Regions from separate parts of the Amycolatopsis mediterranei genome, predicted to be linked through region 1. Evidence: predicted binding sites of a transcription regulator. Region 1 holds the regulator's gene; the other holds the start of a gene.
The links. Region 1 encodes HspR, which represses chaperone genes until heat shock. Its sites were predicted from a motif close to ANNTTGAGTNNNNNNNACTCAANNT; they were not measured.
Positions count from the first base shown of each region.

Region 1 (14,652 bases):
CTGAAGACGATGAGGGCCAGGTACGGCCGGTCACGCAGCACGCGGACCGACCGTTCGCAGACCGGCCGGTGCGGCCGCGCCAGCCGGACGAAGAAGACGAGGATCAGCGCGGCCAGGAAGAACGTCAGTGCGTCCGCGGTGAGCGCGATGCGGTAACCGGCCTTACCGAGCCACGTCAGCATCGCTCCCGCCACCAGCCCGCCCAGGCCGAAGGAGGCGGCCCGCACCATCCCCACTTCGGCGAACGGCCGGTCCTTCGGGCCGTCGCCCGCGACGTCGGCGATGAGCACGAACAGGGAGCTGTAGAAGAGCTGCTGCCCGGCGGACAGCAGGACGGCCGCGACCACCACCGGGCCCGCACTGCCGGCGATCAGGTACGCCCCGACGCCCGCGGCCTGCAGCAGCTGGGCGCAGATCACCACGGCGCGCGGCCCGACGCGATCGACGAGCCGGCCGGCGAGCGGCGGCACGACGAGCCCGCCCACGGCACCCAGGGTGACGGCGGTGCCGGCCACGGCCAGCGGCACGCCGACCACCTGCGTCACGTAGACCAGTGCCAACGGGAGGAACAGACCTGAGCCGAAGTTGTCGATCCCCAGCGCGCACAGCAGTGCGACCCGGTCACGCGTCACCCCACCGACGTTAACCCTGCCGAACGCCGCCAAGTCAGGACCGAACGGACAGTTTCGACAGGGGAAAAAGCCACTTCCAGTGGGCCTCTTCCCCGCGGTATCACTTGTTCGTGTCAGCCAGGTAGGCGTTGCTGCCGAGGGCCTGGCGGAGGTCGGCGTTCATCTCCGCCAGCCGGGCGGTGAGGTCGGTGACGCGCTCGTCGTCCCAGCCGCCGAGCGCCTTCTCCATGAACTCGACGTAGCCGGCGCGCCAGCGGGCGAGCTCGGCGCGGCCCTTCTCGGACACGCTCACCAGGGACGCCCGGCCGTCTTCGGGCGCGGGACGGCGGTCGACCAGCCCCGCCGCGGACAGCTGGGTGATCTGCCTGCTGACGACCGAGAGGTCGACGAACCGGCGTTTCGCCAGCTCGGACGGCCGCGTCTCGCCGTTCTTCGCCAGGTCGGACAGCAGCATCGCGGCCGCCGGGTGCAGGCCGGGCTCGCTCTGCCAGGCTTGCATGATCCAGGCGTGCTGGAGCTGGGAAGCGGTCTTCAGCTCGCGCATGAGCTCGACCCGGACGTCGTCGTCGGTGCTGTCGAAGCTCATCGGCGCCTCCCTTAGTTGTGCCATACAAGTATATTGCCGGACGCTTGCTCGGGACAACCATCTCTCCGGTGAGGTCCCCCACGCCTGACCGGGCCGAATACACCCGGTCGGAGCAACAATGCGGGCAAAAGGGCGCCCGGCGGCTACCCTGCGGACGGACCCGCGCGCGGTCCCGGCGAGTGACGAGGTGGAGGCAGTGGCGATGGACCCAGGAGGCGGCCGTGACCGGCGGCATCCGAGCACCCGCAGCCGTCTCCGCGCTCGGGCCGGCGGTGCATGATCGGGTGTCCCCGCTCAACCGTCCCGGACTCGTGAACATTCCATGACAGCCGACTCGGTCAGCCCGCTCCCCAGGTCCTCGGCCCCGCGTGAAGCCCCCGCGGCCGTGACCGCGATGGTCCGGCTCATCCGGGACAGCTGGGCCAGGTCCGAGCCGTACATCGCCGACATCTCGCAGTTCTTCTACGGGATGCTGTTCACCCTCGCCCCGACCACGCGCGACTTCTTCCCGATCAACATGGAGATCCAGCGCGGCCGGCTGGTGCGCGCGCTGGTGCACATCGTGCAGATGGTCGACCGGCCCGACGACCTCGCGCCGTTCCTGCGCCAGCTGGGCCGCGACCACCGCAAGTTCGGCGTGGTGCCCCGGCACTACGAAGCGGTCGGCACCGCGCTGCTGGCCTCGCTCAAGAACCACCTCGGCCCGGCGTGGACGCCCGAGGTCGAACGGGCGTGGGCGGAGGCGTTCACCATCGCCGCCCGGGCCATGCAGGACGCGGCCGCGTCCGACACGAACCCGCCGTCGTGGTCGGCCACCGTGGTCGAGCACCGGCGGCTGACCTGGGACCTCGCCCTGGTGCGGCTGGTGCCCGACCAGCCCGTGCCTTACCACCCGGGGCAGTACGTGAGCGTCGAAGTGCCGCAGCGGCCACGGCTGTGGCGCTACCTCTCGCCGGCGAACGCGCCGCGCGAGGACGGCGGCATCGAGTTCCACGTCCGCGCGATCGACGGCGGCTGGGTCTCCCGCGCGATCGTCAGCCACACCCAGCCCGGCGACGTCTGGCGGCTCGGCCCGCCGCTGGGCCGGATGACGGTCGACCGCGAGTCTTCGCGGGCCGTGCTGATGATCGCCGGCGGCACGGGCGTCGCGCCGCTGCGGTCGATCCTCGACCACCTCGCGCTGTGGGGCGAGAACCCCAAGACCCAGCTGTTCTACGGCGGCCCGGCCCGCGAGGACCTCTACGACCTCGAAGAGCTGCGCGCGCTGGCCGCGACGAACCCCTGGCTGACCATCACGCCGGTCGTCGAACGCGGCGGCGACGTCCCCGGGTTCGAGCAGGGGACGCTGGCCGAAGCCGTCACGCGGTACGGCTCCTGGCCCGGCCACGACATCCTCGTGTCCGGCTCGCCGGCGATGATCCGCGCGACGGTGTCGCGGATGCTGGTCGCGGGCAGCGCGCTGGACCAGATCCAGTACGACCCGTTCACGATCGACTAGCCACCGCCGCCACCGGCAATCCGCCGTCCGGTGAACAATTCGTTATGCATCGGAAATCGGTAACTCGGTAACGGATGAATCCGACGGCGTGATCATTTGTACGCAGCGACAGACGGGGTTTACCGGGCGTACCTGAATTGCTCCGTTCGAGCGGGAACGCGCGGAATCACGCGCATCTGCACGGGAATTCGCCTACAGTCAGGAACCCTCGGGGGCGGCACCGCACGGCGACGCCGCAGGCACGGCGCCAAAAGCCTTTGCACGACTGGAGATTACCGTTCCCGATGAATGCTGAATCCGTGAAGATCTCCACCATGCCCGAGACGCTTCCCGTTTCGGCTGTGGCAGGTCGAGAGATGGCCAGGTTGATTCGTGAAAGTTTTGCGGAGATCGAGTCGGAAGCCGACGAACTCGCGCAGTACTTCTACGGCGCGTTGTTCGTGGTCGCCCCCGATTGCCGTGATCTTTTCCCGGTCACCATGGCGACGCAGCGGAGCCGGTTGCTGCGCGCGCTGGTGTACGTGGTGCAGATGGTCGACCGGCCCGACGAGCTGGTCACCTTCCTCGGGCAGCTGGGCCGCGACCACCGGAAGTTCGCCGTCGTCTCCCGCCACTACGACGCCGTGGGCGTCGCGCTGATCGCGGCGCTGAAGCGGTTCCTCAAGGAGAAGTGGACCGCCGAAGTCGAATCCGCGTGGACCTCGGCCTACGGGCTCATCGCCAAGGCGATGCGCGAGGCCGCCCAGGCGGAGACGGGCCCGGCGGCGTGGTCGGCGACCGTGCTCGAGCACCGGAGGCTCAGCCGCGACGTCGCACTGGTGAAGGTGCGCACCGAAGGGCTGCTGCCCTACCGCGCGGGCGGGTACGTCAGCGTGGAAGTGCCGCAGCGGCCGCGGTTCTGGCGGTACCTCTCGCCGGCGAACGCGCCCCGCGGCGACGGGCAGCTCACCTTCCACGTGCGCGCGGTGCCCGGCGGCTGGGTCAGCGGGAGCATCGTCAACCACACCCGGCCGGGGGACGTGTGGCGCCTCGGGCCGGCGATGGGCGTGCTGAACGTCCGGCCGACGTCCACGAAGGGGCGGCTGCTGATGATCGGCGGCGGCACCGGGATCACGCCGCTGCTGGCGATCCTCGACGACCTTTCGCGCTGGAAGCGGAACCCGCCCGTGCACCTGTTCTTCGGCGGCCGGCGACCGGAAGACCTGTACGCGCTCGAGGAGCTGCGCCGGCTGGCCTCGACGTCGAAGTGGCTGACGGTCACCCCGGTCACCGAGCAGGGCGCGCTGTCCGGCGGCGACCGCGGCACGCTCGCCCACGCCGTCACCCAGCGCGGCACGTGGGAGAATCACGACGTTCTCGTTTCCGGTTCGCCGCCGATGATCCAGGCGACCGTCGCCCAGCTCCTGGCCAGGGGAATCGATCTGGAACGAATATCCTACGACCCGTTCACCCTGGACTGAAGTTTGTCCGGAATGCGCTGAGAAACTCTCAGCATGCGGCGCGGAAGCGACGGCGGCTCGCTATCTTCGCCGATATGGAGATGACTATTCCGGTTGCGGACGGCACCATCGGCGGTTACCTGGCGGAGCCCGCGGGCGCGGGACCGCACCCGGGCGTGGTGCTCATCCACGACGCGTTCGGACTGAGCCAGGACACGAAGAACATCACCGACCGCTTCGCCCGCGAGGGATATCTCGCGCTCAGCCCGGACCTGTATTCGCGCGGCGGCATGTTCCGCTGCGTGCGGCGGGTGTTCTCGGACATGTTCGCCAACCGCGGCCGGGCGTTCGACGACATCGAAGCGTCCCGCGCGCTCCTGGCCGCGCGGCCGGACTGCTCGGGCCGCATCGGCATCGCCGGGTTCTGCATGGGCGGCGGCTTCGCGCTCGTCGCGGCGTCACGCGGCTTCGAAGCGTCCGCGCCGTACTACGGGCAGCTGCCGAAGAACCTGTCGGTGCTCGACGACGCCTGCCCGGTCGTCGCCAGCTTCGGCAAGAAGGACTTCGGGCTGCGCGGCGCCGCGGCGAAGCTCGAGACGGTGCTCACCGAGCGCGGCATCCCGCACGACGTCAAGGAGTACCCGGACGCCAGCCACGGGTTCGCCAACAAGATCGACACCGCGGCCCCGGTGAACCTGCTGCTCAAGGTCGTCGGCTTCACCTACCACCACGAAGCGGCCGAAGACGCGTGGAGCCGAGTGACGTCTTTCTTCGGCGAACACCTGCAGCAGCCGTCCCGACCTTCGCACTGATCCGACCGGAGCAGCGGTTTCGTCGAACGGCGGTAGTTCGTTGACCGTTGTGCCCGAATCGACTTATGGTCTAGACCACGTCTTCCACGGACGTGCTCGTTCGTCCTCCCCTCCGGAACAACGCTGTTCCCCCTCGAGGAGCCGAAATGACCTGGAACAGAAAGCTCTTCGCGGCCGCGGCCGGCGCCCTGCTCGCGCCGGTGCTGGTCGTCGTCCTCCCCGCCACTTCGGCGAGCGCCCACGGTTACGTGTCCGACCCGCCCAGCCGGCAGGCCAACTGCGCGGCCGGGAAGGTCTCCGGCTGCGGCCAGATCGTCTACGAACCGCAGAGCGTCGAAGGCCCGAAGGGGCTGCGCAGCTGCAACGGCGGGTTGTCGCAGTTCGCCGAGCTGACCGACGAGTCGAAGCCGTGGCCGGCCAAGTCGGTGGGCAGCACGGTGACGTTCAACTGGGTGTTCACCGCCCGGCACTCGACGTCGAACTACGAGTACTACGTCGGCGGCACCCGGGTCGCGGTGTTCGACGGCCACAACCAGCAGCCGCCGTCGACGTTGTCGCACACGGTGAACCTGGCCGGCTATTCGGGCCGGATCAAGGTGCTGGCCATCTGGAACATCGCGGACACGGCCAACGCGTTCTACAGCTGCGTCGACCTCCAGGTCGGTGGCGGCGGCACTCCGCCGCCGACGACCACGCCGCCCCCGACCACGACGGCCCCGCCGCCCACCACGACGACCACCACTCCGCCCACGGGTGGCACCTGGGCAGCGGGCACGGCGTACAAGGCGGGCGACGTCGTGACGTACGGCGGCGCGAGCTACCGGTGCCTCCAGCCGCACACGGCGATCGCGGGCTGGGAGCCACCGAACACCCCGGCGCTGTGGCAGCGCCTGTGAGAGTGGTCCTGGCCGTCGTCGCGCTGCTCCTGACAAGCTGCGCGACGACGGCCCCTCCGCAGCACAACGCGGCGGACGTGATGTTCCTGCAGATGCTGATTCCCCAGAACCAGCACGGGATCGAGATCGTCCGGCTGGCTTCGGGCCGCCCGGTCCCGGCGGGTTTGAAGGAGCTGGCGGCGGCGATCGAGGTGACGCAGCAGACCGAGGTCGACGACATGCGGCACTGGCTCCACGACTGGAACCAGCCGGAGACGGTGGCCCCGCAAGCTCACGCCGGCCACGGCGGCATGAAGACGGCGGCGCCGGACCTGGTGGGAGCGCTCCGGTCGGCCCCGGACACCGAATTCACCCGCCGGTTCCTGGATGTCCTGACCGGACAGCAGCAGGGAGCGGTCGAGCTGGCCCAGACGGAGAACGGGCCAGGCGGCGGGGTGAACGCCCAGGCACGGGACTTGGCCCGGCGGGTGATCGAGTCCCGGACGGCCGAGGTGAAGCAGTTGCTGAACGTCAAGACGTGATCCTGCGGCGCGGCCGGGCGCTCCAGCCGCGCAAACCTGCCTGAGCAGCCCCCGTTTTCGACGCTACCGGCAAGCACCGACAGTTTCCCGTCCCGGAGACGCATGAGCCGGAAGCTGCCCACAACCCCCATGTGCGCAAAGGCCTCCCCGGTCGCCCGGGGAGGCCTTCGTCGCTTCGGGGATCAGCGGCGCTTGGGCCGCCAGACCACCAATGCCGTCTGCTGGTTGAGCGGCACCAGATCCCGCCGGTAGGACGCGTGCGCCGCCGCCGTCGCCTGTTCCGCCGCCACGTACGCCGCGGTCAGCTCCTCCGTCAGCTCGGTGATCCGGGCGCGAAGCGCGTCGACCTGGTTCTCCAGCTCGATGATGCGCTTGATGCCCGCCAGGTTGACGCCGTCCTCCTGCGACAGGCGCTGGACTTCGCGCAGCAGCGCGATGTCCCGCATCGAGTAGCGCCGCCCGCCGCCGGGGGTGCGACCGGGTGACACCAGGCCCTGCCGGTCGTACGTGCGCAACGTCTGCGCGTGCATCCCGGCGAGCTGGGCCGCCACCGAGATGACGAACACCGGGGTCTCCTCGTCGCCTTCCTGGGGAATCCCGCCGAACACCACTCTCACCTACCTTGCAGCAGCTCGGTGATCTCGGGCCGGGGGTCGTGCCCGGCCATCGCCTCGGCGTACGCCTGCAGTGCCTCGCGCGCCTTGTCGTCCAGTTTGGCGGGAATCGCCGCCTGGAGGGTGACGAGCAGGTCACCTTGCGAACCGTCGCGCTTGGCGATGCCCTTGCCGCGCACGCGCAGCACCCGTCCGCTCGCGGTGCCCGGCGGCACCTTGAGCGAGACCTTGGCTTCCAGTGTCGGCACCGTGATCGTGGTGCCGAGAGTCAGCTCCGTGAAGTCGACCGGCACGGTGATCGTCAGGTCGAGCCCCTTGCGCCCGAACAGCGGGTGCGGAGCCACGTGCACCCGGACGTACAGGTCGCCCGCCTGCGCACCGCCCCGGCCCGGCTCGCCCTGGGCGGCCAGCCGGATGCGCTGGTCGTCGTCGACGCCCGGCGGGATCCGGACGGTCAGCGTGCGGGTCCGCGTGCTGATGCCTTCGCCGCCGCACTCGGGGCACGGGTCGTCGATGATCGTCCCGCGGCCACGGCAGTCGCGGCACGGCTCCGAGAACGCGAACGCGCCCTGGCTGCGGCTGACCAGCCCCGACCCGGAACAGGTCGGGCAGGTCCGCGGCGTGGTGCCCGGACGGGCCCCGTTGCCGCTGCACGTCGCACAGGTCGCCGGGCTCGACAGCCGCAGCGGCAGGGTCGCGCCCTTGACCGCCTCGGTGAAGTCGATCCGGACGTCCGTCTCGACGTCGGCGCCGCGCTGCGGCCGGTTCGCCGTTGCGCCCGTCGCGGTCCGGCCACGGCCGAAGATCCCGCCGAGGATGTCACCGAGGCCGCCGAAGCCGCCCTGCTGACCCGCGCCGGCGCCGGCCTGGCCGAAGATGTCGCCCATGTCGAAGCTGCCGCCACCGCCGCCACCGGGGAAGTTGAAGCCACCCCCGCCGCCGAACAGGCGCCGCGCCTCGTCGTACTCCTTGCGCTTGCTCGCGTCGGAGAGCACGCCGTAGGCCTCGGAGACCGCCTTGAACTTCTGCTCCGCCTGCGCGTTGCCGGCGTTCGCGTCCGGGTGGTTCTCCTTGGCCAGCTTCCGGTAGGCCTTCTTGATTTCGTCCGCGGTGGCGTCGGAGGAGACGCCCAGTTCACGGTAGAAGTCCTTACCGATCCATTCCCGTGCACTCATCGGGCGTCTCCTCCTCCCACTTGAACCGGATAGTGCTTACTGCTGCTGTTCATCGACCCCGCCGCCGAGTGGCAGCTCGCCACCCACGGACGGGTCCCCCGGGGCCGCACCGGGCTCGTGGTCGGTCACGCCGACCAGCGCCGCCCGCAGTACGCGGTCCCCGAAGCGGTACCCGCGGCGCATGACCACGGTGACCGTCGGGCCCGCCACGTCCGGCGAGGTGCTGTGCTGCACGGCCTCGTGCACGCTCGGGTCGAAGGGCTCGCCCTCGGAACCGAACGATTCGAGGCCCGCGCGCTGCAGGCCGCTGATCAGCTTGTCGCCGACGGCCTTGAACGCGCCGGTGAGGTCACCGTGCTGCTCGGCCCGCTCGAGGTCGTCGAGCAGCGGCAGCAGGTCGTTCACCACCGTCGCCTTCGCGCCGATCACGACCGCCTCGCGGTCACGCTCGACCCGCTTGCGGTAGTTGGCGTATTCGGCCTGCAGGCGCTGGAGGTCGGCGGTGCGCTCGGACAGCTCCTTCTCCACGTCGGAGACGACCGACACCGCGTCGTCCATGATCGTGTCGCCGAGCGAGGGGCCCGCGTGCTCCACGGGCGCTTCCTCCGGCTCCGGCGCGGCGTGGGCCGGACCGGGCGGGCGGACCTGCCCGGTCTGGGGATCCACCCGACGCCGGTCCCGCACGACCACCGGCTCCTCGGGGCCTCGGCCCTGGTTCTCGGATTCGTCGTAGCTGTGGGTCACTTCTTCTCGTCCTCTTCGACGATCTCGGCGTCCACCACGTCATCGGCCTTGGCCTGGCCGCCGGCCGCACCGGCGTCGCCTGCCGCACCCGCACCCGCGCCACCGGCCGCACCGGCCGCCGCGTCGGCGTTCGCGTTGGCGTACAGGGCGGTGCCCAGCTCCTGCGAAGCGGTGTTCAGCTTCTCGATCGCCTCGCGGATCTTGGTCGAGTCCGTGCCCTTCAGCGACTCGTTGGCCTCGTCGATCGCGGACTTGACCTTGCCCTTGAGGTCCTCGGGCAGCTTGTCGTCGTTGTCCTTGACGAACTTCTCGGTCTGGTAGACCAGCGTCTCCGCCTGGTTGCGGGTCTCCGCTTCCTCGCGGCGCTTCTTGTCTTCCTCGGCGTGGGCCTCGGCGTCCTTGACCATGCGCTCGATGTCGTCCTTCGGCAGCGCGGAGCCACCGGTGATCGTCATCGACTGTTCCTTGTTCGTGCCCAGGTCCTTCGCGGTCACGTGCACGATGCCGTTGGCGTCGATGTCGAAGGTGACCTCGATCTGCGGCACGCCACGCGGGGCCGGCGGGAGACCGGTCAGCTCGAACATGCCGAGCTTCTTGTTGTGCGCGGCGATCTCGCGCTCACCCTGGAACACCTGGATCTGCACCGACGGCTGGTTGTCGTCCGCGGTGGAGAAGATCTCCGAGCGCTTGGTCGGGATCGTGGTGTTGCGCTCGATGAGCTTGGTGAAGACGCCACCCTTGGTCTCGATGCCGAGCGACAGCGGCGTGACGTCCAGCAGCAGGACGTCCTTGACCTCGCCCTTCAGCACACCGGCCTGCAGCGCCGCGCCGACCGCGACGACCTCGTCCGGGTTCACGCCCTTGTTCGGCTCGCGGCCGCCGGTCAGCTCCTTGACCAGGTCCGACACGGCCGGCATGCGGGTGGAACCACCGACGAGCACGACGTGGTCGATGTCGCCGACGGCGATGCCCGCGTCGCGGATCACGTTGTTGAACGGGTTCCGGGTGCGCTCGAGCAGGTCCGCGGTGATCTTCTGGAACTCGGCGCGCGAGAGCGTCTCGTCGAGGAACAGCGGGTTCTTGTCCGCGTCCACGGTGATGTACGGCAGGTTGATGCTGGCCGAGTTCGAGCTGGACAGCTCGATCTTCGCCTTCTCCGCCGCCTCGCGGATGCGCTGCAGCGCCATCTTGTCCTTGGTCAGGTCGATGCCGTTCGTGGCCTTGAACTTGTCGACCAGCCACTTGACGATGCGCTCGTCCCAGTCGTCACCACCGAGGTGGTTGTCACCGGAGGTGGCGCGGACCTCGACGACGCCCTCGCCGATCTCCAGCAGCGAGACGTCGAAGGTGCCACCACCGAGGTCGAAGACCAGGATGGTCTGTTCCTTCTCGCCCTTGTCCAGGCCGTACGCCAGCGCGGCGGCGGTCGGCTCGTTGACGATGCGGAGCACGTTCAGGCCGGCGATCTGGCCGGCTTCCTTCGTGGCCTGCCGCTGGGCGTCCTCGAAGTACGCCGGGACGGTGATGACCGCGTCGGTGATCGTCTCGCCCAGGTACGCCTCGGCGTCGCGCTTCAGCTTCATCAGCACGCGCGCGCTGATTTCCTGGGAGGTGTAGTTCTTCCCGTCGATCTCGGTCTTCCAGTCGGTGCCGATGTGCCGCTTCACGGACCGGATCGTCCGGTCGACGTTCGTGACGGCCTGGTTCTTCGCCGGCTGGCCGGTCAGCACTTCGCCGTTCTTGGCGAAGGCGACGATCGAAGGGGTGGTACGGGAGCCTTCCGAGTTGGCGATGACCGTCGGCTCGCCGCCCTCAAGGACGGCGACGACCGAGTTGGTCGTGCCGAGGTCGATGCCGACCGCTCGCGCCATGGTGCTTCCTCCTGTTTACGGCTGCTATGTTCGTGACCTGCACGTTCGTCCTCGCCTTGAGCGAGTCCCTGGCAAGTTTTATCCGGCCTTCGCGCACTCCGTCAACCCGGACTTGAGTCGACTGCGCTCAACCTCTGCACCCAGCCTAACGAGGCGGTCCGGGTTCTTGTTCCCGGGTCCGGCACCCGATCGTGCCGAGATCGGCTGTGACGCCGCTCACCCGTCGGTCCGGCTCACCGGAACCGGCCCGCGACCAGGGCCGAAGCGGACTCACCGGCAGACCGCCCCGCGATCGGGGACGACCCCGCTCACCAGCTACGCCACCTCGGCCACCTGGCGCACGTCCATGATCTGTCCCTCCCCTGCACGCCGGCCTTCGGCGTGCTTCCTTCCTAACAGCGACCCCCGACAGTTCAGGAGCGGCGGCCGGACCAGGAGGAGAATAAGAAATCCGGTTTTCCTTGCTGCACAAGGACTTCTGCCGGAGTACCGACCCAAGAAGTCACTCGATAGTGGGAATCCGCGGAGACCGGCACCCCCTGCGCCGGTGTCTCCGCGGATTCCCCGCGCGCGAAGCCCACGACGCCGAACGTCGCGATGGCTCCCAGCAGCGCGGCCACGAGGACGCGTCGTTCGATCCTGCCCATCGGAAAATGCCCCCGTAGTAAGAAAAGCCAGAGATATGAGAAAGGTCAGGCCGCGCGGACCGAGACGCTGCCGCTTTCGGTCGTCAGATCCAGCACGTGCTGGGCGGACCGGTCGGTCGGGACGCCGAACTCGCGGTGCCCGCTGTCGCTGTTGCCCTCGACGCGGTACGGCCCGCCCGGCACGGCCAGCTCGATGCTGCCGCTGTCGGCCTGCACCTTCACGTCGTTCGCCTGGGCCAGCGTGAAGTCGACGCTGCCGCTGGAGGCCGTCACGTCGACGGGGCCGCGCACGTCGCGGCCGGTGATGCTGCCGGAGTCGCTCCGCAGCTGGACCTCGCCGACGTTCCGCAGCTCGATCGAGCCGCTGTCCAGCCGCAGCTTCACCGCGCCGGAGACGTCCTCGACGCGGGCGTGGCCGGAATCGGCGTTCACGTCCACACTCGACACCCCGGCGATGTCCAGCCCCCCGGAGTCGACGGTCCCCGTGACGGGCACGCCGCGCGGCACGACGACCTCGAAGTCCACCGAGCAGTTCGCGCCGCAGTCGCCGAGCACCAGCTGGTCGCCGTCGACGCGGTAGAAGGGGCCGGTCGGCTTGCTCCGCCAGCGGTAGTTGACCTCTTCGTGCACCGTCGACGGCCCCGAGCCGGTGCGGATCTTCACCGATCCCGCGTCGCCTTCCAGCTTCACGCTGCGGATGGTCTGCGAAACGGTCCCCGTGTTCCCGAAGTCCGAACCCCAGCCCCACCCGAACGCGGTCGCCAGGCCGACGCCGATCAGGACGATGCCTCCCAGAGCCAGAAGCGGGCGCGCCATGGTCGTTGGTCCCCTCAGTGTTTGTTTCCTCTGCGTGAGAAACGTTAGGACGGGGTGCTCGGGCCGTACATGGGGGTAACCCCCCGAAAGACCCTGAGATCCCGCCCTGAGACGCAGGAGCGGCACTCGGGGCCTAACCTGGCGAAGTCTCCAGTTCCATGATCAGGAGGATCCATGCCGCAAGCACCCGGCCCGTACGAATCCCTGCCCGACGTGCCGTCCTTCACCCTCCGCAGCAACGACGTCGCCGACGGCGAAACCCTGGCCACGCCCCACTTGTCCGGCATCTTCGGCGCCGGCGGCGAGGACCGTTCGCCGCACCTGGCGTGGGAAGGCTTCCCGGCGGAGACGAAGAGCTTCGCGATCACCTGCTACGACCCGGACGCCCCGACCGGCAGCGGGTTCTGGCACTGGGCGGTGTTCAACGTCCCGGCTTCGGTGACGGAGCTGGCGTCCGGCGCGGGAGACGGCTCGGGCCTGCCGGAAGGCGCGGTCACGCTGAAGGGCGACGGCGGGGTCAAGCAGTTCCTCGGCGCGGCGCCCCCGCCCGGGCACGGCCCGCACCGCTACTACTTCGCGGTGCACGCCCTCGATCTGGACAAGCTGGACGTCCCGGAGGACGCCACGCCCGCGTTCCTCGGCTTCAACATGTTCGGGCACACGCTGGCCCGCGCGGTGATCACGCCGGTCTACGAGAACAAGGGCTGAGTTTCCCGGGCCCGGCTCTGTTGCGGAGCGGCAACGGTGCCGGGCCCGTTTTTGTCGGACCCCGTTGACACACTGCGGTCATGCCACCACCGATAGCGACACCCCGGTCGAGAGCGCTGGGGTTCGGACTGCGGAAAGCGCGGAAGGCGCGCGGGTACGGGCTGCGCGAGCTGGCCCGCGCCACCGGCGTGCACGCGGCCGAGCTGTCCAACTGGGAGCTCGGCCTGCGGGTGCCCCGGATCGAGGAGGTCGCGCTCCTGCTCGGGCAGCTGCGGGTGCTCGGCGAGGAGCGCGACCGGCTGTTCGAGCTGGCCCGCACCGCACGCGAGCCGAACTGGGCCGAGAAGGAGATGCCGGACGCGCCCGCGATCCTCACGACGCTGGCCGAGTATGAGCGCACCGCGGCGGCGATCTTCAGCTGGCAGCCGATGCTCGTGCACGGCCTGCTGCAGACGCCGGATTACGCGCGGGCGATCCTCTCCTACGGCGGCTCTCCCGCGCAGCTGGTCGAGCAGCGGCTGCGGGTGCGCATGGTCCGGCAGGCGGCCATGCGCGAGCACCGCGCGCCGGAATGCTCGTTCCTGCTCGGCGAAGTCGCGCTCCGGCAGCAGGTCGGTGGGACGGAGATCCTGACCGATCAGCTCCGCTACCTCGCCGGCCTCCCGCGCCGGTTTGCGGTGCGGGTCGTGCCGTCCGGTGGCGATTTCCACCCTGGCCTCAACGGTTCCTTCGCCGTACTCGAGTACTCGGACCTGCCCTCCATCGTCTTCTTGGACCAGCATCGCGGGAGCGCCTACCTCTACGATGAGGATCAGGTGGCGGACTACAAGTCGGCCGCGAAGACCGTGACATCCCTCGCCTTGGACGTGGACGAATCCCGCGCGTTCATCGAGGGGGTGATCGCCGAACTGGAGGCCTGACGTGACCTGGCGGAAGTCGACCTACAGCGGCCAAGAGGCCGATTGCGTCGAAGTGGCGCTCGCTCAGGTGGTGCGGATCCGCGACACGAAGGACCGCCCGGGCGGAACCCTCGAAATCACCACCCGATCGTGGGACGCCCTCCTCACCGACCTGCGTTAGCGACGAAGTTCGCCGAGTTCGGTCCTTCGCGCTCGAGGTAGTGGCCCCGGGTGTGCTCGGCGAAGCCGAACTGCCGGTACAGCCCGTGCGCGTCGGCGGTGTGGAGCATCCAGCGGAACTGCGCGCCGGGACCGTTGTCGATCATCTCCCGCACGATCTCCTTGCCGAGACCGCTGCCGCGCGCGGAGTCGACGACGAAGACGTCGGCGAGGTAAGCGGACGAGACGCCGTCGGAGAAGGCGCGGGCGAACCCGACCTGCCCACTGCCGCGGTAGGCGCCGACCACCCGCCACGAGCCGTCGATCGCGGCTTCGACCTGCTCACGCGTGCGCCAGCGGCCCCAGTACGCCTCGGTGGAGAGGAACTTCCACACCACGTCGAGGTCCAGCCGCGCGCGGTCGTCGTCGAGTTCGTATTCACCGAAGGTCCGCATGATCCGAAACTAGGACAGCCGTCAACGCGGTTTCAGCAGGTAGTCCACCACCGGGCGCAGTTCCTCCGCCGACGGCGGCCCGTCGTCGATCAGGCCCTGGATGAGCAGCCCGTCGATGCCCGCGAGGAAGACCCGGAACGCCACTTCGTCGTCGTGGCGGACCATCGACGTCAGGACGTC
Region 1 covers NZ_CP100416.1:10,352,051-10,366,702, forward strand. Annotated here, with positions in the region: gene ISP_RS46890 (MDR family MFS transporter) at 1-632, opposite strand, end outside; gene ISP_RS46895 (MarR family winged helix-turn-helix transcriptional regulator) at 733-1,218, opposite strand; gene ISP_RS46900 (globin domain-containing protein) at 1,541-2,716, shown strand; gene ISP_RS46905 (globin domain-containing protein) at 3,073-4,176, shown strand; gene ISP_RS46910 (dienelactone hydrolase family protein) at 4,251-4,967, shown strand; gene ISP_RS46915 (lytic polysaccharide monooxygenase) at 5,114-5,863, shown strand; gene ISP_RS46920 (DUF305 domain-containing protein) at 5,860-6,384, shown strand; gene ISP_RS46925 (heat shock protein transcriptional repressor HspR) at 6,567-6,992, opposite strand; gene dnaJ (molecular chaperone DnaJ) at 6,998-8,173, opposite strand; gene grpE (nucleotide exchange factor GrpE) at 8,210-8,917, opposite strand; gene dnaK (molecular chaperone DnaK) at 8,914-10,788, opposite strand; gene ISP_RS46945 (DUF4097 family beta strand repeat-containing protein) at 11,481-12,251, opposite strand; gene ISP_RS46950 (YbhB/YbcL family Raf kinase inhibitor-like protein) at 12,426-12,959, shown strand; gene ISP_RS46955 (helix-turn-helix domain-containing protein) at 13,040-13,879, shown strand; gene ISP_RS46960 (DUF397 domain-containing protein) at 13,881-14,039, shown strand; gene ISP_RS46965 (GNAT family N-acetyltransferase) at 14,023-14,472, opposite strand; gene ISP_RS46970 (TetR/AcrR family transcriptional regulator) at 14,494-14,652, opposite strand, start outside.

Region 2 (14,652 bases), 830 kb from region 1:
CATCGCAACCTCGACGGTCGCGTCCATCTTGGTCTTGGAGGTCTCCTTCGCCAGCTTCGCAGCCTCGAGCGGCGCGTAGAAACGCGTCTTGTCGATCAGCTCCGCAGCCTGGCGGTAAGCCTTGCTGTGCTTGGTCATGCTTCTGTCCTTAACTTCGAAAACGGATCAGTGTGGTTGGAGCCAGCACGGGCTCTCCCACTCGAGCTAGCGCGAAATCGCGCCGATTTCTGGACTGAGCGATTCGATCGGCCCCCTGGGCCGAGCGGATCGGGAAGGAAGAAATCGGCTTCCAGGCGATTTCGCCGCCTCGACGGAGTCGAGGCAGAAGACTCAGTCGACGACCGTGATGCCCATCGACCGAGCAGTGCCGGCGATGATCTTCGCGGCCTGGTCGATGTCGTGCGCGTTGAGGTCGGTCTCCTTGGTCTTGGCGATCTCGCGGACCTGGTCCCAAGTGACCTTGGCGACCTTGGTCTTGTGCGGCTCGCCGGAGCCCTTCTCCACGCCCGCGGCCTTCAGCAGCAGCTTCGCGGCCGGCGGCGTCTTCAGCTTGAAGTCGAACGACCGGTCCTCGTACACGGAGATCTCGACCGGGACGACGTCCCCGCGCTGCGACTCGGTCGCGGCGTTGTAGGCCTTGCAGAACTCCATGATGTTGACGCCGTGCTGACCCAGCGCGGGGCCGACCGGCGGCGCGGGGTTGGCCGCACCCGCCTTGATCTGCAGCTTGATGATCGCCGCAAGCTTCTTCTTCTTGGGTGGCATTTCTTTTCCTGTCCTGTACTACGTTTCCCGCGTACCTGCCGTGGACACGGGAACTGCGGCCGACCGGGCGGCCGTCAGATCTTGGAGACCTGGTTGAACGACAGCTCGACCGGGGTCTCCCGGCCGAAGATCGACACCAGGACCTTCAGCTTCTGCCCGTCGATGTTGACCTCGGAGATCGTCGCCGGCAGCGTCGCGAACGGGCCGTCCATGACCGTGACCGATTCGCCGATCTCGAAGTCGACCTCGACGGCCGGGCCACCGAGCGGGGCCGCGGTCGCGGTGGACTCGCCCTTGCCCGACTTCGCGGGGGCTTCGCTCTCGACCTTCGGGGCGAGGAACTTCAGGACCTCGTCCACGGTCAGCGGCGACGGCCGCGAGGTGGCGCCGACGAACCCGGTGACACCCGGCGTGTTGCGCACCGCACTCCACGAGGCGTCGTTCAGGTCCATCCGGACCAGGATGTAGCCGGGCAGCACCTTGCGCTGCACCTGCTTGCGCTGGCCGTTCTTGATCTCGGTGACCTCTTCGGTCGGGACCTCGATCTGGAAGATGTAGTCCTCGACGTCCAGGGTCTGGGTCCGGGTCTCGAGGTTGGTCTTCACCTTGTTCTCGTACCCGGCGTAGGAGTGCACGACGTACCACTCGCCGGGCGCCGCGAGCAGCTCGGAGCGCAGCTTGGCGACCGGGTCCTCGTCGTCCGCGGCGGGCTCGGCCTCGTCGGCCGAAGCTTCGTCGGCAGCGGCCTCGTCGACCACGTCGTCGCCTTCGTCGGCGGAAGCGGCCGCGTCGGCACCGGATTCGGCGTCGTCGACCTCGGAGTCCGACACGTCGACGGGCTCGAGGTGCGCGGACTCCTCGTCACCGAGTGCCGCGTGCACCTGCTCGTCGGAAAGCTCGGTCAGGTCGTGACCGGCTGCTGTGCCGTTGTCGGAGGTCACGTTCCGTCCTCTCAGTTGATCATTGCGGGCCAAGGCCGGGACCTGGGCCCCAATCGGCGCGCGCCGGAGCGCGTCAGCCGAAGATCTTGCCGATGCCCCACTTGAATGCCAGGTCGAGCACACTCACCAGGCCGACCATGAACACCACGAAGGCGAGCACGACCACGGTGTAGGTGACCATCTGCTTGCGGTTGGGCCAGATGACCTTGCGCAGTTCCGCCCAGACCTCGCGGATGAAGCGCATCAGCCGCGCGAACACGGAAGTCTTCTTCGGCTTCTGGTCCCGCTTCGGCGTCGGAGCGCCCTTCGCGTCCGGGGCCGTCTTCTCCCCCGACTTCCCGGCCGGACGGGTCTTGTCGTCCGCACGTGCCGCGGACTTCCCCGCCGGGCGAGCGGTCGCACGGCGCTCACGCCGGGCAGCGGCTGTGACGGGACGGGACGGGCTCTCGGGCTTCTGCCCGGCGCCGTCCTGATCCTGCTCGCCGCCGCTGGCGTCGCTGTCGCTCACGACCACTCCTCCGCTCCACCAGTTCCGTTACGCAGGGGTGACAGGACTTGAACCTGCAACCTGCGGTTTTGGAGACCGCTGCTCTGCCAATTGAGCTACACCCCTGTGGAGCCCCGATCGCTCGGAGCCCCGGTGGACGCATTCCATCGTCCCCACCATCCAGGCGGGGATGACCGTAGTGCGTTCCAAGTCCCGAAGTCTACGGCAAGCCTCGCGAGAGGCCGCAACCGCGCCCCCCGATCGACCACCACACCCCGGCCGGCCTGCGGAAAACTCCCCGCCGACCTCCTGATCATGCCAGGATGTCCGCCATGACGACCACCCCCCGTCCGGCGGGGGTTCCGATGCGGCTCGGCCTCGCACTTCCCCAGTACGGCGCCCTCGCCGAACCCGCCGCCGTGGCGCGGTTCGCGACGGCCGCGGAGGACCTCGGGTTCACCTCGCTCTGGGTGGGCGACCGGATCCTGACGCCGCTCGAACCGTCGGACCTCTACCCGGGCGGCGGGACGCCGGAGCACCCGTACCCCCGGGAGTTCGACACCTTCGCCGACCCGTTCACGACGCTGGCGGCCGCGGCCGCGGTCACCCGCACGGCCCGCCTGGGGATGAGCGCGCTGACCGGCCCGGTGTATTCCCCGGTGCTGCTCGCCCGGGCGCTGACCTCACTCGATCTGGCCAGCTCGGGCCGGCTGGACGTCGGATTCGGGCTCGGCTGGCTGCGCGAGGAGTACTTCGCCACCGGGGTGCCGTGGGCGGGCCGGGGCAAGCGGCTCGAAGACCTGCTCGACGCGCTCGAGGCGCTCTGGACCGGCGACCCCGCGGAGCACGAGGGCCCGCAGTGGCGGATCGCGCCGTCGACGGTCGGCCTCCGCCCGGCGCAGGACCCGCACCCGCCGGTGCTGCTCGGCGGGTTCTCGCCGCCGGCGCTGGCCCGGGTGGGCCGGCGTGCGGACGGCTGGCTGGCCGGCTGGATGCCGAAGGAGTACCTGACCGGGCTCTGGTCGGTCGCGCTCGACGCGGCCGGGAAGGCCGGCCGCGACCCGGACACCCTGCGCCGCGTGCTGCGGATCAACCCGCGGCCGGGCACCGCCGTCGAGGCGGCCGCCGACGTCCTCCCCTGCCTCGACGTGGCCCGCGAGCTGGGCATCACCGAGGTGCTCGTCGACCTGCACTACGTCGCGAAGGACGTCGACCACGCCCTGGACCTCGCCGGCGACTTGATCACGACCGCGAACTGACCCACCGTCCGTGTGACGCAGCTCTCCCGCAGGCGCTCATTGTTCTATTATAGTTAGAACTATGCTCGTTCAAATCGATCCGAGCTCCACCGTCCCGCTCTTCGAACAGGTGGCTGCCTCGCTGCGCCGGTCCCTCGCCGACGGCCGTCCGGCCGCCGGGCAGCAGCTGCCGCCCGCCCGGGAGCTGGCGGCGGCCCTCGAGATCAACGTCCACACCGTGCTGCGGGCGTATGCGCTGCTTCGCGACGAAGGCCTCATCGACCTGCGGCGACGCCGGGGCGCCGTCGTCATCGGCGGCGCGCCCTCCCGGGCGCGGCTGGCCGAACTGGCCGAGGACCTGGTCCGCGAGGCGAAGCGCGCGGGCGTCGGCCTGGACGAGCTCACCGGGGTGTTGAAGGAGAAGTACTCATGACCAAGCTGATCCGGGTCCTGCTCGCCACGGCCGTGCTGCCGGGCGCCGCGCTCGCCGTCGCGGGCGTGCTCGAGAACGCGTGGGCGCACCGGCTGCCCGACCCCGTCGCGACGCACTGGAGCAGCGCGCCGAACGGCCACAACTCGCTCGCCGCGTTCACCGGCATCAGCCTGGGGCTCGGCGCCGTCGCCATCCTGCTCCTGGCCACGTCGGCGGTCACCGCGCTGCGCCGCGGACGGCCGCTGCCGCGCCCGACCGTCGGGGTGGGGGCCGGGTTCGCCGCCCTGCCGGCCGCCGTCCTGCTCTCGGTGGTCGTGGCGAACCTCGACGCCCCGGACTGGCACGCGGCCCGCAGCGGCGTCGTCGTCGTGCCCTTCTTGCTGGGCGCGGCCGTCATCGGGGTGGTGGCGGCCCTCGTCGGCGCCCTGCCGGCGCCGCCGCCCGGGGAGACCCCGGGGCACCGGCCGACCGTCGGTCTCCGGCCCGGGGAGCGCGCGTTCTGGTCGGGCCGCGCGGTGAACCCGGCGATGCTCTGGGCGCTGGCGCTGATCCCGGTGGCGATCGCCCTCCTGCCCGCCGGGCTCCCGTGGCCCACCGGCGCGTGGATCGCGCTGGTCGGCTTGCTGGTGACGGCGCTGACCTACCGGCTGTCGGCGACGGTGGACGCCAAGGGCGTCACGGTCCGCTTCGGCCTCTTGGGCGTCCCCTGGCGGCACTGGGCACTGGCCGCCATCCGCGAAGCGACCACGCGCGAGCTCACGACGTTCGGCGACGGCGGGCTCGGTCTCCGCTTCAACCCGGTCACCGGCACGACGGCGTACAAGGTCCGCGGTGGCCCGGCGCTGGCGCTCACCCTCGAGAACGGCCGGACCGTGCTGGTGAGCGTGGACGACCCGGAGACGGGCGCCGGGCTGGTCAACGACCTGCTCGCGCAGCGGATCACCCGGATTGACTAGGTCGGCGGCGCGGCGGGTTCGGTAGAAACGAAGAAGTGGCGAAGAAAAGCGGTGGCGGTGGCTGCCTTGCGGTCGTGCTCGTGGTCGGGCTCCTGGCCTTCGGGTACTACAAGTGGCAGCACGGCTCGTCGTCGGCGCCACCGGAGGGCGTCGACACCGGGGGCGGCTCCGGCCGCTACGTCGCCCTCGGGGATTCGTACACGTCCTCGCCGCGGACCGGGCGCCAGGCGGGGACCCCGGCCGGCTGCGACCGCTCGGACGACAACTACCCGCACCTCGTCTCGGCGAAGCTGAAGCCGGCCCAGTTCGCCGACGTCAGCTGCAGCGGCGCGACGACGGATCACCTGAGCCAGGCGCAGAAGACGGGGAACGGGACGAACCCGCCGCAGCTGGACGCGGTGACGGCGGAGACGACGCTGGTGACACTGGGCATCGGCGGCAACGACATCGGCTTGATCGCCTTCGCGTCGAGCTGCGCGACGACGCACCAGAACTCCGCACCGTGCCGGGACCGCCTCACGGCCGGCGGCCACGACCAGCTGGCCGAGCGCATCGACGCGACGGCCCCGAAGGTCGGTGCGCTCCTCGACCGGATCCACGAGAAGGCCTCGAAGGCGAAGGTCGTGGTGGTCGGCTACCCGACGGTGCTCCCGGACGGCAACGGCTGCTGGCCGTCCCTGCCGTTCGGCGCGGGCGACATCGAGTACTTCCGCGGCACGCTGGGCAAGCTGAACAAGATGCTGGAGGACCAGGCGGACGCGCACCGGGCGGGCTACGCGGACACGGCCACCCCCGGCAAGGGCCACGACGTCTGCTCGGCGTCGGACACGCGCTGGGTGGAGGGCCTGCTGCCCGCCTCGCCGGCCATCCCGCTCCACCCGAACGCCCGGGGGGAGCAGGGCATGGCCGACGCGGTATTGGCGGTGCTCAAGCTGCCGTAGCGGCGCTGCGGCTCAGCGGCGGACCAGGGCCTGCGGCTTCCCCAGCACCGTTTTGCCGTCGAACTTCACCACGAGGTCGATCCGCGTGACGCCGTCGTCCTTGACGTCGGCGACCTTCCCGGTGATCTCCACCAGCGCGCCCTCGGGCGTGTTCGGCACGACCACCGGGCGGGTGAACCGGGCGCTGAAGTCGATCAGCCGGGCCGGGTCGCCGAGCCAGTCCGTGACCACCCGGCCCGCCACCGCCATCGTCAGCATCCCGTGCGCGATCACGTCCGGCAGGCCGACGTCCTTCGCGAACGCCTCGTTCCAGTGGATCGGGTTGAAGTCCAGCGCCGCCCCGGCGTAGCGCACCAGCTGCTCGCGGGTGATCCGGACCTCGAGGGCGGGCAGCTCGTCGCCGACCGTGACATGCGGGGCTCCGCCGCCCGGACCCCCGTCAGCTGTGTTCACGCGTTCTCCCCTCGGACCACCAGCTGCGCGCGGGTGGTGCAGACCTTCTGGCCGGCGGCGTCGGTGATTTCGGCGCGCAGGTTGATGAAGTCGTTGCCCGCGCGGACCATGATGGCGTCGATGTGGGTGGTCACCTCGAGCACGTCGCCGGCGAACACCGGGCGCATGTGGGTGAAGCCCTGGTCGCCGTGGACCATCCGCGAATAGTCGAGGCCGAGCTCGGGGTCGGTGACGATCGCGTTGATCGAGGCGAGGTTGATGATCGTGAGGAAGGTCGGCGGGGCGATCACGTCCGGGTGGCCGGCTTCGCGGGCCGCCTCCGGGTCGCGGTAGACCGGGTTCGCGTCGCCGATCGCGTCGGCGAACTCCCGGATCTTCTCCCGGCTCACTTCGTAGCTGGTCTGCGGCGGATAACTCCGCCCGGTGAACGACTGGTCCAAGGGCACGGCGACGAGGCTACCAACAGCGAGAAGCCGCCCGGAGCAACTCCGGGCGGCTTCTTCGAGCTGGTGTGAACGCGCTACGTCGTCAGCGAGTTTCCTTGTGCGTCCGGTGCGTACCGCAGTTCGGGCAGAACTTCTTCATCTCCAGGCGATCCGGGTTGTTGCGCCGGTTCTTCTTGGTGATGTAGTTGCGGTGCTTGCACTCTTCGCACGCCAGCGTGATCTTGGGTCGCACGTCGGTGGCAGCCACAGCGTTTCCTTCTCTCTCAGGTCCCGGGGGCCAGCCCCGTCGTTACCGCGTAGCGGTGGCCGGACTTGAACCGGCGACACAGCGATTATGAGCCGCTTGCTCTGCCAACTGAGCTACACCGCCCTAGCATGCCCACCCCGGGGGTCCAGGGGGCTTGCCCCCTGGCGGGGGTCTGGGGGCTCGGCCCCCAGAGGACACCGCGAAGCGAGCTAGGCCTGCGCTTTATGCAAGCATAGCTCGCCCACTCGCGGAGCCCCTTTACGGAATCGAACCGTAGACCTTCTCCTTACCATGGAGACGCTCTGCCGACTGAGCTAAAGGGGCCTGGCCTCTCGCGAGGACTTGGAAAGATTAGCAAGTCCTGTCGCCCCGTCGTGCAACCGGGGTCCCCTTAGCACAAAACCTCAGGTCAGGAGGGTCAACACGGTCTCGGAGTGGCGTCCCGGTGAGCGTGCGGTGCGGGCCTGCAGCCACGCCTCCAGCCGGTCTTCCGGTAGCGGCCGCGAGATCAGGTAACCCTGGGCGACGTCACACCCCATCGCCTCGAGCTGGTCGCGGGCCACGTCCTCCTCGACGCCCTCGGCCACCACCGTCAGCCCGAGCGAGTGGCCCAGCTCGACGATCGACCGCACCACCGCGAGGTCGCCGAGGTCGGTCCCCATGCCGAGGACGAAGCTCTTGTCGATCTTCACCTGGTCGACCGGCAGCTGCCGCAGGTACGCCAGCGACGAGTAGCCCGTCCCGAAGTCGTCCACCGCGAGGGTGATGCCCAGCGAGTGCAGCTCGCGCAGGATCGGCAGCGCCTTCTGCGGGTCGGACATCACGCCGGATTCGGTCAGCTCGAACGTCAGCAGCTCCGGCGGGATGCCGTAGTGCTCCAGCTCGCGGGCCACCTTGTTCGGGAAGTCCTCGTCGGCCAGGTTGCGCACCGACAGGTTGACCGCGACCGAGATCCGCAGGCCCTCGTCGAGCCACTTGCGACAGCGCTTCAGCGCCTCGCCGAGCACGAAACCCGTCAGGACGCCGATCAGGCCGGCCGCTTCGATGGCCGGGACGAACTCGTCCGGGCCGAGCCTGCCGAACTCCGGGTGCACCCAGCGGACCAGCGCTTCGACGCCCTGCACCTGGCGGTTCGGCAGGGTGATCTTCGGCTGGTAGTGGACGCTGACCTGGCCGTCCTCGAGGGACTGCCGGAACTGCGTCACCATCTGGAAGCGGCGCAGGAAGATCTGGCCCATGCTCGGCACGTAGCCGCGGACCTCTTCGCCGCCCTTGGTCGCGCGGACGGCGACGTCGGCGCGCTGCAGCAGGCCTTCGATGTCGACGACATCGCCGGGCTCTTCCGCGGACGTCGTCGCGTAGCCGATCATCGCGTTCGCCTCGACCGACAGCCGGTCGACCGGGTACGGCGCCGACAGCTCTTCGCGCAGCCGTTCCGCCGCCCGGTGGGCGTCCTCCGGCGGGAGGCCGACGAGCAGCGCGGCGAAGGACGCGCCTTCGAGCCGGGCGAGCGGGACGTCGGGGCCGAGCGCGTCGCGGATGCGGCGGCCGGCCGCGACGACCATCCGGTCGGCCCAGGCGTAGCCGAGCGCGTCGCTGACCGTCGAGAAGACGTCGAGGTCGATCCGCAGCACCACGGCGTTGGCGAAGTCCCGCAGCGGTTCCTTCGCCACCTGCCGGAAGCCCGGCCGGTTGAGGTGCCCGGTGAGCGGGTCGTGGTAGGCGTCGTGGCGCAGGGTCGCCAGCAGGCGCCGGTTGTCCAGCGACGTCGCGAGGTGGCTGGCCATGGTGCCGAGCAGCTGGACGTCGTACTTGCCGAACCCGCGCCAGCGGGACAGCCGGTCGTGCGCCTCGACGACGCCGAGCAGCCGGTTCGCGCTGCGCAGCGGGACGACGAGCGCCTCCTGCGCGCCGCGGTCGAGCAGCGCCGCGCGGACGTCGGGGTTGGCCTCGGTGATCCGGAAGTGCCGGACGTGCGCGCCGGGCAGCCGCAGCAGCGGGTCGTCGGCGGCGGGGTCGGCGGCCGGCAGGTCGTCGCCCGCGACCACGATCCGCATGGTGTCCTTCGGCTCGAGCCGGAGCCTCAGCACGACGCGGCCGGCGGCGAGCTGGTCCTTGATGCGCTCGGCGATCGTCGCCCACTCGCGGACGTCGACACCGCCGACGAGCTCGTCCGCGCGGCTGGCCGGGCGCGCCGCGGCCTGCTGGCCCGAGCGGGCCACCATGAGGCTGACGTCCGAGAGCGCCTCCATGTCCCGCTGCTCGCGCAGCAGGTCGGAGTACGCCCAGTACAGCGCGGTCAGGCCGAGGAAGACGGCGAGCACCAGCGGCCACGCCTGGGGCGTGCTGGAGATGACGAGGTAGCCGGAGAGGCCGACGGAGGCGTTGACGAAGCCGACGACCAGGATCCGCCCGGTGAGCCGGACGGCGGTGCTGACCCGCATGCGGCGCCGCAGCACGCGGACCGCGGCCAGGGCGAGCAGCGTGCTCACCAGCGGCGCGGTCAGGGTGCCGGCCAGCGCGGCGAGCCACGGGATCTTGTCGGCCGTCCCGGCGCCGACGAGGTACTTCACCAGCCCGGCGACCGCGAAGGCGCCGGTGATCTCGAGCAGGAACGCGCCCGCGTTGTAGAGGACGCGCCCGGCGACCTTGCGGGCGAGCAGCGTGCCGATGCCGGCGATCAGGTGCGCGACCAGCACGACCTCGAACGGCGCGATGAAGAACCCGATGACGAGCGGGATCTCGGTGAAGGAGATCGTCCACGAGATGCCGCTGCGGACGTCGACGTTGATGCCGAGCTGTTCGGCGAGCAGGAAGGCGACCGCGAGCACGGGCCCGATCCACAGCAGCCGGTCGTCCCAGTGGAACGGCAGCCACGAACCGACCGCGAAGGCGGCGACGAGCCCGAGGCTCAGGACGGCGAAGGTGTAGACGCGGAACCGGCGCTCGTCGGTACGGGCTTCGGCGGAGACGGGTGGTGTCCCGGAAGCGGCTCCCGGCCCGGGCTGCGCCTGCGCGACGGCGTCGCCGTGGGCGTTGGTGTCCGGCATCCGACCTTCCCTCCCGGCTTGTCCACCGGTGCTGATCCGTGACTTCGGGTGTGGACAGGGGCCATACCGTACCCCGTAGGGCGTACCCGCGTCCCTTTCGAGACAGTAGGAGATCACCCCAGGGTTAACAATGCCTCGAACGCGCTGACCTGCGTGGACCAAGGGGTGAAACGGCAGGTGTCGTAACCGGGCCGGTTCTCTTCGCACGCGCGGCCGGGTAGCGCTTCAATGGGGCTCATGCACAGCGATGTGATTGCCACCGAGCACGCGGCGCGGCTCGCGGCGGTGGACTCCCTCCTCCCCGGATCTTCTCCCTTCGAAGCAGCGGAAAACGCGGTGGTCCTGGAGGTCGCGACGGGCGGCTCGGCGGCGTCCGGCCTCGCGTCCCGCGTCCAGGTCGACCGCGACGCCCCGAACGCGCCGTGGCGCGCGCTGACCGAGCACCGCCTCGACCTCCAGCTGGCCGGCCCGCAGCCGGCGGCCGTGCTTGATGCCCTCCTCACCCGATGGGATGAACATCTGCGCGCGGTCGCCGAGCCGGGTGACACCGAGACGGCGGCGATCGTGCCGCGGGCGAGCCGGGACGCCGCCGGCGCGCGCGAAATGCTGCACCACGGCTTCGCGCCGCTGCGGGTGGTCGCGGTCCGCCCCGCGCAGCGGCTGGTCCCGGCGACCCCGCTGGGGACGCCCGGGGTCAAGATCCGCCGCGCCGAGCCCGGCGACCTCGAGACGGCCGTGGCGCTCGGCATGGAACTGCACTCCTACGACGCCCAGTACGGCACGGTGAACTGGCGCACCGGCGTCGAGGAGATCCTGGCCAAGGACCTCGCCGAGCAGCTGAAGCGGCCGGAGCCGCCGTTGTGGATCGCCGAGCTGTACGGCCGTCCGCTCGGCATGGTGAGCGTCCAGCACCCGGGCGAAACCGGCTGGATCAGCGGCCGCGTCGCCGCTTCCCGGGTGGGCTACCTGTCGTCACTGGCCGTGGCGGAGGCCGCGCGGTCGTCCGGCGTCGGCACCGCGCTGGCGACGCACGCCCACCACGTCCTCGACGAGGAAGGCGCCGACGTCGTCCTGCTGCACCACGCCGCGGCGAACCCGCTGTCGACGCCGTTCTGGTACGCGCAGGGGTACCGCCCGCTGTGGACGTACTGGCAGCGTCGACCGGCTGTTCGGTGAACCACTGGTGGATTACCCCGGGTGCGCTGGGCTTATAGGCTGAACCCCGCCGCCAGCGAGGGGAGCCTCAAGTGACCGACCAGCGGGATTCCGCGCCGAGAGCGCCGGAAGGTGTCGATACCGAGAAGCCGTCCGCGGCCCGGATCTACGACTGGTACCTGGGCGGTACCCAGAACTGGGCCGTGGACCGCGAGTTCGGCAGGCGCATGGAGCAGCAGTGGCCGCTGGTGCGCCCGGGGTCGAAGCAGAACCGCGAGTTCATGAACCGCGCGGTGCGGGCGGCGCTGCGGGCCGGGATCCGGCAGTTCATCGACCTCGGGTCGGGGGTGCCGACGGCCGGGAACGTGCACGAGGTCGTCGAGGCGGAGCTGCCCGAGGACCACGACGCGAAGGTGGTCTACGTCGACTACGAGCCGGTCGCCGCCGCCCACGCGACGCTGATCCTCGAGGAGGAATTCGCGACCGACTGGGCCGGCATCGTCCAGGCCGACATGCGGGACGCGAAGTCGGTGCTGCGCGCCTCGGAAACGCAGCGCCTCATCGACTTCTCCCAGCCCGTCTGCCTGATCATGGCGGCGGTGCTGCACTTCGTCGGGCCCGACGACGATCCGGACGGGCTGCTGGCGGCGTACCGGGACGCCCTCGCGCCCGGCAGCTGGCTGGCGATTTCGCAGATGAGCGAGGGCGACGGCGACGGCCCGTACCTGGACGGGCTGCGCTGGTTCGTCGAGCAGTACCGGAAGACGAGCAACCCGGTCTGGCTGCGCAACCGCGAAGAAATCGAGCCGCTCTTCGGGGACTGGCCGCTCCTGGAGCCGGGCATCGTGCACCTGCCGGACTGGCGGCCGGACCGGAAAATCAACGCGCTGGAGGCGGAGGCCCGCCCGTTCGCGTGGTGCGCCGTCGCGGAGAAGCCCGCCTGACCTGCGGTTTCCCTGATCGCTGTCGGCGAACGCACCATCGGAAACAAACACACCCATCGGAGAGTTGAGCTAGGCAGACTCAACTACCCGAGGAGTGCACATGTCCGACACCCGCCTCCTGCCCGTGCTCCCGCTCGATGACGACGTCGTGCTGCCGGGCATGGTCGTCCCGCTCGACCTGACCGACACCGAGACGCGGGCCGCGGTGGAGTCCGCCCAGGCCAAGACGCCGAGCCAGGCGTCCTTCCCCGGTATCCGCTCTTCCGCGGCGACCAAGGCCGAAGTCCTGATCGTCCCGCGCGTCCACGGCGAGTACGCCGAGTTCGGCACCGTCGCGACGGTCGAGCGCATCGGCCGCGTGCCCGGCGGCAAGGCCGCCGTCCTGCTGCGCGGCACGGCCCGCGCGCTCGTCGGCCGGATCGCCGACGGCCCCGGCGCGGCCCGCTGGGTGCACGCCGAGGACGCCCCCGAAACCACGAACGACCGGACCGCGCAGCTCGCGGCCGAGTACAAGGCCGTCGTCATCTCGATCCTCCAGCAGCGCGGCGGCTGGCAGCTGATCGACGCCGTCCAGCAGGTCGAAGACGCCTCCGCGATCGCCGACCTGTCCGGCAACGCGCCGTACCTGTCCACCGAGCAGAAGCTCGAGCTGCTGTCTACTTTGGACGTCGCGGCCCGCCTGGAGAAGTCCCTCGAGTGGAGCAAGGAGTACCTGGCCGAGCTCGAGGTGACCGACACGATCCGCAAGGACGTCGCCGAGGGCATGGAGAAGCAACAGAAGGAGTTCCTGCTGCGCCGCCAGCTCGAGGCGATCCGCAAGGAGCTCGGCGAGCTCGACGGCACCGCGCAGGACGACGACTACCGCGCCCGCGTCGAGGCCGCCGAACTGCCCGACGCCGTCAAGAAGGCCGCACTGGCCGAAGTGGACAAGCTGGACCGCACGTCCGAGCAATCCCCCGAAGGCGGCTGGATCCGCACCTGGCTGGACACCGTCCTGGAGCTGCCCTGGAACGAGCGCACCGAGGACAGCTACGACATCGCGGCCGCGCGGGCCGTCTTGGACGCCGACCACGCCGGTCTCGACGACGTCAAGGAACGCATCATCGAGTACTTGGCCGTGCGCAAGCGTCGTGCCGAGTCGGGTCTCGGCCCGGTCGGTGGCCGGCGTTCGGGTGCGGTGCTCGCCCTCGCGGGCCCTCCCGGGGTCGGCAAGACGTCGCTGGGTGAGTCCGTCGCGAAGGCCATGGGCCGGAAGTTCGTCCGGGTGGCGCTGGGCGGCATCCGCGACGAGGCGGAGATCCGCGGCCACCGCCGCACCTACGTCGGCGCGCTGCCCGGCCGGATCGTCCGCGCCATCAAGGAAGCCGGCTCGATGAACCCGGTGGTGCTGCTCGACGAGATCGACAAGGTCGGCGCCGATTACCGCGGCGACCCGACCGCGGCGCTGCTCGAAGTGCTGGACCCGGAGCAGAACCACACGTTCCGCGACCACTACCTCGAGGTCGAGCTGGACCTGTCCGACGTCGTGTTCCTGGCGACGGCCAACGCGCTGGAGACCATCCCCGGCCCGCTGCTGGACCGCATGGAGCTCGTCACGCTGGACGGCTACACCGAGCACGAGAAGGTCACCATCGCCCGCGACCACCTGCTCCCGCGGGAGCTGGAGCGCGCCGGGCTGAGCACTTCGGACGTGGTTTTGACGGACGCGGCGTTCAGCCGGATCGCCGCCGAGTACACCCGCGAGGCGGGCGTGCGCGACGCGAACCGGACCATCGCGAAGGTGCTGCGGAAGATCGCGACCAAGGTCGCGTTGGACGAGGTCTCGCTGCCGCTGACCGTGGACGCTCCGTCCCTGGAGACCTACCTCGGCCGCCCGCGGCACATCCCCGAGTCGTCGCTCCCGGCGTCGACGCAGCGCACGGCGACCCCGGGCGTGGCGACGGGCTTGGCGGTGACGGGTGCCGGTGGTGACGTCCTGTACATCGAGGCGTCGCTGGCGGACCAGGAGTCCGGCGCGTCCGGGCTGCAGCTGACCGGCCAGCTCGGTGACGTGATGAAGGAGTCGGTGCAGATCGCGCTGTCCTACCTCAGGTCGCACGGCGCGGAGCTGGAGCTGCCGGTGGGCGACCTGAAGAACCGCGGCATCCACGTCCACGTCCCGGCGGGCGCGGTCCCGAAGGACGGCCCTTCGGCCGGTGTCACCATGACGACGGCGCTCGCGTCGCTGCTCTCGGGCCGCGTGGTCCGGGCGGACGTCGCGATGACCGGCGAGGTGTCCCTGACCGGCCGGGTCCTGCCGATCGGCGGCGTCAAGCAGAAGCTGCTGGCGGCCCACCGGGCGGGGATGAAGACGGTGATCATCCCCCAGCGCAACGAGCCGGACCTGGACGACGTCCCGGCCGAGGTGCTGGCCCAGCTGGACGTCCACGCGGTGGCCAACGTCCGCGAGGTCCTCGACCTCGCCCTGACCCCGGCTTCGACGCCGGTTTCCCAGGCGGCGTAACCCCGAGCGCCGCCCCCGGACGGCCGGTTTCCCTCTCCCCAAGGGAAACCGGCCGTTCTCTTCGGTGGTCAGAGCCGCTGGGCGGCGACCAGG
Region 2 covers NZ_CP100416.1:580,246-594,897, reverse strand. Annotated here, with positions in the region: gene rplA (50S ribosomal protein L1) at 1-138, opposite strand, end outside; gene rplK (50S ribosomal protein L11) at 331-765, opposite strand; gene nusG (transcription termination/antitermination protein NusG) at 840-1,706, opposite strand; gene secE (preprotein translocase subunit SecE) at 1,780-2,220, opposite strand; tRNA gene ISP_RS03050 (tRNA-Trp) at 2,247-2,319, opposite strand; gene ISP_RS03045 (TIGR03619 family F420-dependent LLM class oxidoreductase) at 2,526-3,452, shown strand; gene ISP_RS03040 (GntR family transcriptional regulator) at 3,514-3,864, shown strand; gene ISP_RS03035 (hypothetical protein) at 3,861-4,820, shown strand; gene ISP_RS03030 (SGNH/GDSL hydrolase family protein) at 4,856-5,761, shown strand; gene ISP_RS03025 (MaoC family dehydratase) at 5,774-6,214, opposite strand; gene ISP_RS03020 (MaoC family dehydratase N-terminal domain-containing protein) at 6,211-6,660, opposite strand; gene rpmG (50S ribosomal protein L33) at 6,743-6,907, opposite strand; tRNA gene ISP_RS03010 (tRNA-Met) at 6,958-7,030, opposite strand; tRNA gene ISP_RS03005 (tRNA-Thr) at 7,159-7,231, opposite strand; gene ISP_RS03000 (putative bifunctional diguanylate cyclase/phosphodiesterase) at 7,312-9,957, opposite strand; gene ISP_RS02995 (GNAT family N-acetyltransferase) at 10,186-11,133, shown strand; gene ISP_RS02990 (SAM-dependent methyltransferase) at 11,205-12,056, shown strand; gene lon (endopeptidase La) at 12,157-14,559, shown strand; gene ISP_RS02980 (class I SAM-dependent methyltransferase) at 14,628-14,652, opposite strand, start outside.
Region 2: lon (endopeptidase La) is a predicted target of HspR. The motif match lies at 12,118-12,142, and genes of this name have one in related genera.